DNA from 3 places in the Rhodococcus sp. BP-349 genome. Region 1 is predicted to be linked to each of the others. Evidence: riboswitches for the same ligand, from Rfam matches in the RefSeq annotation. Region 1 holds a riboswitch; each other region holds the start of a gene.
The links. Region 1 has a riboswitch for thiamine pyrophosphate ahead of HQ325_RS15295 (3-oxoacyl-ACP reductase). Riboswitches for the same ligand answer to the same signal wherever they lie in the genome.
Positions count from the first base shown of each region.

Region 2: another riboswitch for thiamine pyrophosphate. It lies ahead of HQ325_RS15980 (TenA family protein); the one in region 1 lies ahead of HQ325_RS15295 (3-oxoacyl-ACP reductase).
Region 3: another riboswitch for thiamine pyrophosphate. It lies ahead of thiO (glycine oxidase ThiO); the one in region 1 lies ahead of HQ325_RS15295 (3-oxoacyl-ACP reductase).

Region 1 is NZ_JABUDR010000002.1:1,050,837-1,054,105, reverse strand. It holds gene HQ325_RS15300 (histidine kinase) at 1-572, shown strand, start outside; gene HQ325_RS15295 (3-oxoacyl-ACP reductase) at 577-1,350, opposite strand; TPP riboswitch at 1,341-1,435, opposite strand; gene HQ325_RS15290 (response regulator transcription factor) at 1,492-2,139, shown strand; partial or broken gene HQ325_RS15285 (helix-turn-helix domain-containing protein) at 2,276-2,564, shown strand; gene HQ325_RS15280 (hypothetical protein) at 2,769-3,269, opposite strand, start outside.
Region 2 is NZ_JABUDR010000002.1:1,218,950-1,222,218, reverse strand. It holds gene HQ325_RS15990 (SRPBCC family protein) at 16-405, opposite strand; gene HQ325_RS15985 (sugar porter family MFS transporter) at 554-1,951, shown strand; TPP riboswitch at 1,981-2,076, shown strand; gene HQ325_RS15980 (TenA family protein) at 2,070-2,822, shown strand; gene HQ325_RS15975 (ABC transporter substrate-binding protein) at 2,819-3,269, shown strand, end outside.
Region 3 is NZ_JABUDR010000002.1:467,820-471,088, reverse strand. It holds gene HQ325_RS12610 (thiazole synthase) at 1-622, opposite strand, end outside; gene thiS (sulfur carrier protein ThiS) at 666-872, opposite strand; gene thiO (glycine oxidase ThiO) at 882-1,976, opposite strand; TPP riboswitch at 1,969-2,076, opposite strand; gene thiE (thiamine phosphate synthase) at 2,120-2,803, shown strand; gene HQ325_RS12590 (NUDIX hydrolase) at 2,807-3,269, opposite strand, start outside.

The DNA.
Region 1 (3,269 bases):
CCCTGGCCGCCGGGCTCAGCCGAATATCGTTGCTGGCAGGCGGTTTACAGGTCGGGAGCAATGACGGACCGGAGAAGATCTCCAACACGTCGGCACTGATCCGGTCCACTGCTCACGAGTCCCTGGACGAGCTCAAACGCATCATCGGCGTTCTCCGCGGGTCCGACACCGGCGGCGAGGATGCTGGTCGGCGCAGCATCGCGGGAATCGGGGACCTTGTCGACGCAGCGCGTTCTGCCGGGTGTCGGGTGACGCTGGTCCAGGACATTCATCCCGGTGTGGTCGGCGATCTGACCAGTCATACCGCGTACCGCATCGTGCAGGAAGCTCTGACCAACAGTCAGAAGCATGCCCCGAGTTCCCCCCTTCACATCACGGTGAGTGGGGCGGACACCGACGGCATCAGCCTGACTGTGCGCAACCACATCTCGACGACAGCGCAACCTGGCCCTGGTTCGCGAACCGGACTGGCCGGCCTCGCGGAGCAATCTCACAACGCCGGCGGGTGGGTGCGGTGGACAGCCATGGGTGGCGAGTTCATCGTGACGGCCTGGCTCCCCTGGTACTCCTGACGCGTCAGTCCTTGACCAATCCGCCGTCGACGACCAGGTTCTGCCCTGTCACCGCTCTCGACCACGGCGACGCGAAGAACAGCACGGCATCCGCGAACTCGGCCGGCGTCGTCACCCGGCGCAGCGGGGTGCTGTCGGCGATCATGTCGAACACCGCGGGCGGGGTCGCGGAGCTGGCATCCGTGGTCCGCAGCAGACCACCGGACACCATGTTGACGGTGATGCCATCAGGTCCCAGGTCCGCCGAGAAGGTTCTCGTCAGCGCCAACAAGGCAGCCTTCGCTGCCGTGTAGTCGTGATACGGAACGACGGGGTTCTGCACGAGATTGGTGCCGATCGTGATGATCCGCCCGAATCCCGCCTCCCGCATACCCGGCACAGCTGCCTGCGTGGTGTGCAGAGCGCCGGCAACGCTGCCACGGAACTGCGAGTCGAACGCCGACCACTCGATCTCGTCGGCCTTGGCACGGTCGTCACCATTGAACGAGAAGTCGATCAAAGCGTTGTTGACGACGGTGGTGACAGTCGACCCGAAATGCTCACGTGCCCTGTCGAACAGCGCGTCGACCTGGTGCCGGTCCGTGACATCGGCCTGCACCGCGACAACGCGGTCAGGACCGAACTCCGATGCCAGAGCATCGGCTGCGGCTGCACTGCGGTGGTAGTTGACCACGACGCGGGAACCTTGCTGCAGGAACGCTCGCGTGATCGCAGCACCCAGTCCGCGAGCACCGCCCGTCAGGAGCACGATCTGTTCGGCCAGCGGCACTGTGCGCATCTCGACATCCCTTCGCCAGCATGACCTGGTCAGGTTCGACGGGTGTGTTCTCAGCCGGTTCGGTTCGGCACCCCGTGTCCGACTCCATAGAACACCTATCCGCTGTGGCGTGTCGTCGCGACCCGATACGGTCGACCCATCATGGACTCCGATGCGGTCATCACCGTTCTCGTCGTGGACGACGACGCATTCGTTCGTCGCGGCGTGGCGGACATCTTCGCCGCCACCACGGACATCGTGGTGGTCGGGTCGGTCTCGGACGGTGACGAGGTCCCCGCCGCAGTCGCCGCTCGTCGGCCCGACGTCGTCCTGATGGATCTGAAGATGCGCCGAGTAGACGGACTCGACGCCACGCGAGCATTGATGGCATCGGCACACCCACCGAAAGTCGTCGCGATGACGGCCATGGACGTGGACGATCTGGTGGTCCAAGCCATCGAGGCCGGAGCCCATAGCTTCCTCAGCAAGTCGGAGGCGCCCGAGACGTTCCACCAGTCGATCCGCGCCGTCGCTGCCGGCAACACTCTGTTCTCCGAGGAATCACTCCGAAAGATCGTGGCCACCACCCGACCACCGCGGCCGACAGTGACGCTGGAGGCGCTGACCGACAAGGAACGAACAGTGTTGTCGGTCATGGCATTAGGGGCAACGAATGCCGACATCGCTCGGCAGCTCTACATGGCGGAAACCACGGTCAAGTCGCATCTGACTGCTGTCAATCACAAGCTGCAGGTCACCAACAGGGTCGAGGCTGCGCTCATGGCGTTCCGCGCGGGATTGGTTGTCTAGAACTCTAGATGTGGCAGACAGCGCCTGGTCTGCATGCATTCGAATGCGGCAGGAAACTGTCGGTTCCGGTCGAAAACCGAGCGTGTAATCCGGTCGAGAAGTGAGCACTCGTCTCGACGATGGAGGAGTGATCACCGTGGAGGACTGGGCGTTGATTCGTCGATTGCACGGCTCGGAGAAGATCTCGCAATCACAGATCGCCCGCCAGTTGGGGTTGTCACGGAACACGGTGGCCAAGGCGGTGAAGTCATCGAGTCCGCCGCAGTACGAGCGGGCGCGGCCGACCGAGTCGGCGTGGTCGCGGGTTAAGCCGTCGGTGCGGGCGTTGTCGGCGGCGTATCCGTCGATACCGACGACGCTGATCGCCGAACGAATCGAGTGGCCGCGGTGGCCGGTCGTGGCTGTCGGAGAACGTCGCGCGCGTCGACGGTGACGCGACAGCAACTACACAGTGGACCCTACCGGGTGACAGCCGCACGGCAGCGCCTGAATCCATGACCAGAACGACCATCAAGCCTGCGTCCAGGCCATCGCGTCGTAGCCTGTAGCCGTCAGCACGGCAATGCCTTCGCGGAGCCCCTCTGGCAAACTAAAGTCAGTTACGGCCGAATGCGCGGTGCATCCCACAGCTACCTCAGCTTCTCTGCGATCGCCGTCCGGGTGTCTGGCGGCAGCTGGACACGGATGAAGTCGTCGAGGCGTTCGGGATCCGGCTCGACCCTTTCCGCGTCAGCAAGGGTCTCCCATGAATCGTAGTCGGCAGGGTCGGCGAAAGTCACCACGCCGACCCCGTGAGCCCTCGCGACGGCGACTACGGTCGTGACCTGCTCTGCGAGGGCTTCCTCCAGAAATGCGGGCACATGCAAGACGACGTACGCATGGGTTGCTGCACGTCTTTGGGCCAGGGCCTCGTACACCGCGGTGACGTCGATCTGATCAGACGGCTTGACCTCGAAAACAGCAACTTCCAAGAATTTGCCCGGGACGTACTCGTAGGTCTTGACCTGCACTGCCAGCAAGTCTGGCCGGGTCCATCTCCCACCCGTCGGCTTGCTTCCACCCTGGGCGACATTGTCAGCTCGGAGAGGAACAGACCTCGCGTCTTTCCCCCATTCGTTCCGCAAGACCTC
Region 2 (3,269 bases), 170 kb from region 1:
GGACCTCGATGGTCGTCACGCTGTCACCAGTCGACCGAGCGCGAACAGGGCCGCTGGAGAGTAGCCGAGGACGAGCGGTGCCAGACCGTCCACGACCAACCACGTCGACGAGCCCGACCCCGCGCCGTCGACACCGTGTTCCAGGGTGAGCCCGGCACTCGGAGCGCCGATCCACGCGCGCCACGACCACACCCGCGCGGCCTCGTCCACCGAGTGGACCTCGAAGGACACCCGCACGCCGAGGGGTCCGCGCACCGTGCCGGTGGTGCCGGCGGCGAGTCGATCGGTGGACGCGTCGACGCCCATGATCTGCGGTGCCCACGTCGACCAGAGCGACAGGTCCATGTACCGCTCCCACGCGACGTCGGCGGAGGCGTCGCCGGTGCGTCGCAGAGTCTTCTTCATGACCGGCGGGATTCACCGTTCCGGCGCTGCTCAAACTGCCGTCAGGTCGCCGCTCCACAGCCGTCGCGCCGGGCGTAGGGTCCGAACCAAGCGAAACTCCTCCGCCATCGACCGGCGCGGCCGGTGGCCGACATGTAGGTGGACAAGGATGACCACACAGGCATCGGCCAATCACACGGCCAAAGTCATCGGCGTGACCATTGCGGCCGCCGTCGGCGGCTTCCTCTTCGGTTTCGACAGTTCCGTCATCAACGGCGCCGTCGACTCCATCCAGGGCAGATTCGCCCTCGGCGAGTTCCTCACCGGCTTCACCGTCGCGATCGCCCTGCTCGGGTGCGCGGCGGGCGCCTGGTTCGCCGGCGGACTGGCCGACCGGTGGGGACGCAAGAAGGTGATGCTGCTCGGGTCCGCGCTCTTCATCATCTCGTCGGTCGGCTCGGGTCTGGCCTTCAGCGTTCCCGACCTGATGCTGTGGCGTGTGCTCGGCGGTCTCGGCATCGGCATCGCGTCGGTGATCGCCCCCGCGTACATCGCGGAGATCTCGCCGGCCCGGATGCGCGGCAGCCTCGCGTCGCTGCAGCAGCTGGCCATCACCATCGGCATCTTCGCCGCACTGCTCTCGGACGCCGTGCTGGCGGATCGTGCGGACGGTGCGTCCAACGACCTGTGGCTCGGCCTCGAGGCCTGGCGGTGGATGTTCATCGTCGGCGTGATCCCGGCCGTCGTCTACGGCGTCCTCGCGTTACTCATCCCCGAGTCGCCGCGTTACCTCGTGGGCAAGCACCTCGACGAGGAGGCCGCGCAGATTCTCGCGAACATCACCGGCGAGAAGCACCCCAACGAGCGCATCCACGAGATCCGCCTGACACTGCGCAAGGAACAGCGCTCGTCGTTCGCCGACATCCGCGGTCCGCGCTTCGGCCTGCAGCCGCTGGTGTGGGTCGGCATCATCATGGCCGTCCTGCAGCAGTTCGTCGGCATCAACGCGATCTTCTACTACTCCACCACACTGTGGAAGTCCGTGGGCTTCACCGAGAGTCAGTCCTTCACCACGTCGGTCATCACCTCCGTGATCAACGTGGCCATGACGTTCGTGGCCATTCTCTTCGTCGACCGGGTGGGGCGGCGCAACCTGCTCATGGCCGGCTCCATCGGCATGTTCGTCGGTCTCCTCATGGCGGCGATTGCGTTCTCCCAGCAGATCGGCACCGGCGACGAGGTCTCGCTGCCCGATCCCTGGGGCGTCGTGGCGCTGATCGGCGCGAACCTGTTCGTGATCTTCTTCGCGTCGACGTGGGGACCGATCATGTGGGTCCTGCTCGGCGAGATGTTCCCGAACCGTATGCGCGCCATGGCTCTCGGCATCGGTACGGCCGCGAACTGGGTGGCCAACTTCGTCATCTCGCTGCTGTTCCCGTCGCTCACCGAGATGGTCGGACTCTCCATCGTCTACGGCGGCTTCGCACTCTTCGCCGCCCTGTCGTTCTTCTTCGTGAAATCCAAGATCCCCGAGACCAAGGGGATGGAACTGGAGGACATGAAGTAGCCGCACGACCGCCGGTGCTATGGTCGGCGAGTTCTGACACGGGGTGCTTCGCGTCGCGAGGCTGAGACCACACCCGAGAACCTGATGCAGGTAATTCTGACGAAGGGATGTCACGGCCATGACGCCGTACGACCATGCGGTCGACGCTGCCTCCACCATGGATGCAGCCGACCTCACACGCTTCACCGACCTCCTCTGGGACCGCACGGCAGGCCTGCGGGCCCGGATCGACGACCTCGAGTTCCTCACCCGACTCGGTGACGGCACCCTGCCGATCACGTCGTTCCGGACGTACATCGAGCAGGACGGCCTCTACCTCGAGGGATACGCGAAGGCCTTGGCCATCCTGTCCTCGCGCGCCGTCGATCCGGAGGCCGGAGCGTTCTGGGCCACGTCGGCGGCGACGGCCGCGACTGTCGAGAAGTCGTTGCACACCAGCCTTCTCGCCGACGTCGCGCTCGGCGGTCCGTCGGAGACGTTGGTCGAGCACAGCCAGGCGTGCCTCGGATACGTCTCGTTCCTCACGGCGACGGCGGCGACCGACACCTACGCCGTCGGCGCCGCGGCCGCGCTCCCCTGTTTCTGGATCTACGCCGAGGTCGGCCGCGGACTCGCGGCCTCGGCCCGCGCAGTGCTCGACGCCGATCCGGACCACCCGTACGCCCGGTGGGTGACGACGTACGACGCCGAGGACTTCCAGACCTCCGCCGCGCGCGCCCGCGAGCTCGTCGACGCGGCCGCCGAGGTGGCCGGCCCGGCCGAACGACAGCGGATGAGTGACGCGTTCGTCGTGGCGATGCGCTACGAACTGCTGTTCTGGGACACCGCCCTGAACACCGTGCCCTGGCCTGCGTCGGGGTCGGACGCATGAGGGCGCGGCACACGAGGGTCGGGCGCATCGCGGCTCTGCTCACCGTGTCGCTCGTCGCCGCCGCGGGTCTCGCGGGCTGCGCCACGTCCGATGCCTCCGACGCGAACACGATCCGCTTCGCGCTCGACTGGACACCCAACACGAACCACACGGGCCTGTTCGTCGCCCAGCAGGAGGGCTACTTCGCGGACGCCGGGCTGAACGTCGAGATCCTGCCGTACAACTCGACGTCCCCCGACACGCTGATCGACTCCGGCAACGCCGAGTTCGGGATCAGCTTCCACAGCTCCGCCACCTACGCCCGCGCCGCCGGTGCGAAGGTGACCTCGGTGATGGCGCCGCTGCAGCACTGGGCCACCGGCATCGGCGTCCGTGCCGACCGTCAGGACATCCGGAGCCCCCGCGACCTGGACGGGCGGACCTACGCCGGGTTCGGCGATGCGGGCG
Region 3 (3,269 bases), 580 kb from region 1:
CATCGGCCATGGCGGAGGCCATCATTCGCGGATCACGAGCGCGCGTCACCGCGGTGGCGAGCAGCACCGCCGAGCACCCCAGCTCCATGGCGAGTGCCGCGTCGCTCGCCGTACCGATGCCGGCGTCGAGCACCACGGGAACCCCCGCCGCCGAGGTGATCATCTCGATGTTGTGCGGATTCGCGATGCCCAGACCCGTCCCGATGGGCGATCCGAGCGGCATGACCGCGGCACACCCCACGTCCTCGAGGCGACGCGCGAGCACCGGATCGTCGGTGGTGTAGGGCAACACGACGAAATCGTCGTCGACGAGCTGCTCCGCGGCACGCACCAGCTCGATGGCGTCGGGCAGGAGGGTCCGCTCGTCCGCAATCACCTCGAGCTTGATCCAGTTGGTCTCCAACGCCTCTCGTGCCAGCTGCGCGGTGAGCACTGCCTCGGCGGCGCCGCGACATCCCGCCGTGTTGGGCAGGAGCGCGATGCCCAGGCGCGTGAGCAGATCGAGCACCCCGGTGCCGCCCGAGGCATCGACGCGTCGCAGAGCGACGGTGGTGAGTTCCGTACCCGAAGCGACGAGGGCCTCCTCCAACACCGCGAGGTTGGCCGCGCCCCCGGTGCCCATGATCAGGCGGGAGGAGAAGGTGCGGTCGGCGATGGTCAGCTGATCAGCCACCCTGCACCGCCGTCAGCACCTCGATGGTCCAGCCGCGGCCCACGTCCTCGCCCCACCGCGAGCGCGGCAGCACGATCCCGTCCACCGCCACGGCGATGCCCTTCTCGGGAAGGCCCAGCTGGGTCAGCATGTCCTGCACCGTGGTGCCGGGCTCGAGGTCGTGATCCGCACCGTTGACGGTGACACCCACTGCGGTCATGTTCGTCTCCTACCGTGCCCGATCTCGCGTGAGACTCGGAAACCGTTCGGGGAGAGCGCATGCCGCCTCTGTCAACGGCTCGCCCTCCAGTTCTGCCACCACGGCGTCCGCCGTGACGGGCGCGAGCAGCACCCCGTTGCGACCGTGCCCGGCGGCGACGATCACGCGGTGGTCCAGCCGCCCGATGACGGGAATGTTGTCCGGGCTCCCCGGCCGCAGGCCCGCCGCCGTCTCCGCCAACTCGTAGTCACCGACGGCCGGGAACACGGCCTCGGCGTCCGCCAGGAGGTCGCGGACGCCGGCGACGGTGACGGCGGTGTCGTCACCGTGCTCGTACTGCGTCGCACCGACCACCAGACCGTCGCCACGGGGGACCAGGTACACCGCGCGACCGTTGACGCTCGCGCGGACGGTGCGCGTCGGCGCACTCGCGGAGCCGGGGCGCGCACGTAGGCGCAGGATCTCGCCTTTCACCGGCCGCACCGGAACGTCCGGCAGCAGACGGGACGTGGACCACCCCGCGGCGACGATCACACGATCGGTGGTCAGCGCATCGAGGTCGGCGACCGGAGTGCGCACGATCTGCACTCCGCGGTCGAGGACCGCGGACTCCAACGCGAGCACCAGCGCCCGGTTGTCCACCGACAACTCCCCCGGCGCCGAGAGGCCCAGGCGAACGCGCGGCGAGAGCGACGGCTCCAGAGTGCGGACCTCGCTACGCGAGAGAATCTCGAGATCGTGGCCCTGCGCACCCACCCAGTCGGCGACGGTGCGCAGGTCCGCCGCGTCGGCCGAGTCGAACGCGACGGTCAACGACCCACTCGAGACGACGACACCGCGCCCCTCCAAATCCGCGCGCAGCACCGGATCGTGCCACCGCCGCAGCGACGCGGAACCGAGTGCCAGGAGTGCATGTTCGCCGGGCCAGCCCTCGGACAGCGGCGCGAGCATGCCGCCCGCCACCCAGCTGGCGGCGCCGTCGCCGACCGCGCGTGCACCGAACGTCGGGTCGTGCAGGGTGACGGACCATCCCGCCGCCGCGGCGGCGCGGGCGCAGAAGAGGCCGATCACCCCGCCGCCCACGACGGAGACGGAACGCTGCATGAAACTCACTTCCTCCGCCGGCATGACCCGGGTCAGGTGGTTACGGTCTGGGCGCCCTCGCCCACTCTCAGCCCCGTCCGGGACTCCCGTGTTCGTTCCCCTTCACACTAACCGCAGTACTGGGTGGTACTACATTCACACTCGTGACGACTTCGAGGACCACCGCCCGCGAGCGGCTCGCCACCGCCCGTCTGTATCTCTGCACCGACGCCCGCCGCGACACCGGCGACCTGGCCAAGTTCGTGGACGCGGCGCTGTCCGGGGGCGTCGACATCGTGCAGCTCCGCGACAAGGGGTCGGCGGGTGAGAAGAAGTACGGCGCCATCGAGGCGAAGGACGAGCTCGCCGCTCTCGCGGTCATCTCCGCCGCGTGCCGCCGTCACGGCGCGCTGATGGCCGTCAACGATCGTGCCGATCTGGCGCTCGCCTCGGGCGCCGACGTGCTGCACCTCGGCCAGAACGATCTGCCGGTGCACTACGCGCGCCGCATCGTGGGCCCGGACGTCGTCATCGGGCGCTCCACGCAGAACCGGGCACAGGCCACGCTCGCCGACATCGAGGACGGCGTCGACTACGTCGCCACGGGACCGGTGTGGGCGACTCCCACCAAGCCGAACCGTTCGGCCGCGGGCCTGGACGTCGTGCGTGAGGTCGCCGAATCGCATCCCACCCGGCCGTGGTTCGTCATCGGCGGGGTCGAGGAGAACAACGTCGCGCAGGCGCTCGAGGCGGGCGCGTCCCGCATCGCGGTGGTGCGGGCGATCACGCAGGCTCGCGACCCCGAGGCGGCGGCCCGTCGACTGCTCGATCTGCTGCCGTCGGTCTGACCGTCAGAGTCCGTCCGGCGACAGGACGGTGACGTCGGCGGGGACCGCCGAGCGCACCGCGTCGTCGGCCGTCACGACGACGACGCGCAGTTCGGTGTCGTTCCGGACGGCGGCGAGCGCCGCGTCCACGTTCTCGGCACGCACGGTGTCGACGATCCACCCGAAGCTGCCGACGGCGAGCCGCACGGTGCGCGCCGGGAGTTCGTCGGGGGCGTCGGCGGCCAGGACCGCGCGGACGGGCACGGTGCGCAGCGACGGCCAACTCTCGGCGAAGGCGGGGTGCAGCGGCAGCGAGTCCACCTCGTGCTCGGCGACCCAGCGCAGCTCGGTGCTCTCACCGTTGGGAACGGTGTCGAGTTCGTGCTCGGCGTCCGCGACGACGGTGGTGTAGGACCACCCCGAGTCCTCGACCCTGGTGACGTGCTCGTCCCGCACGGTCAACTGGTCGTCGGTGATGCCCGCCTCC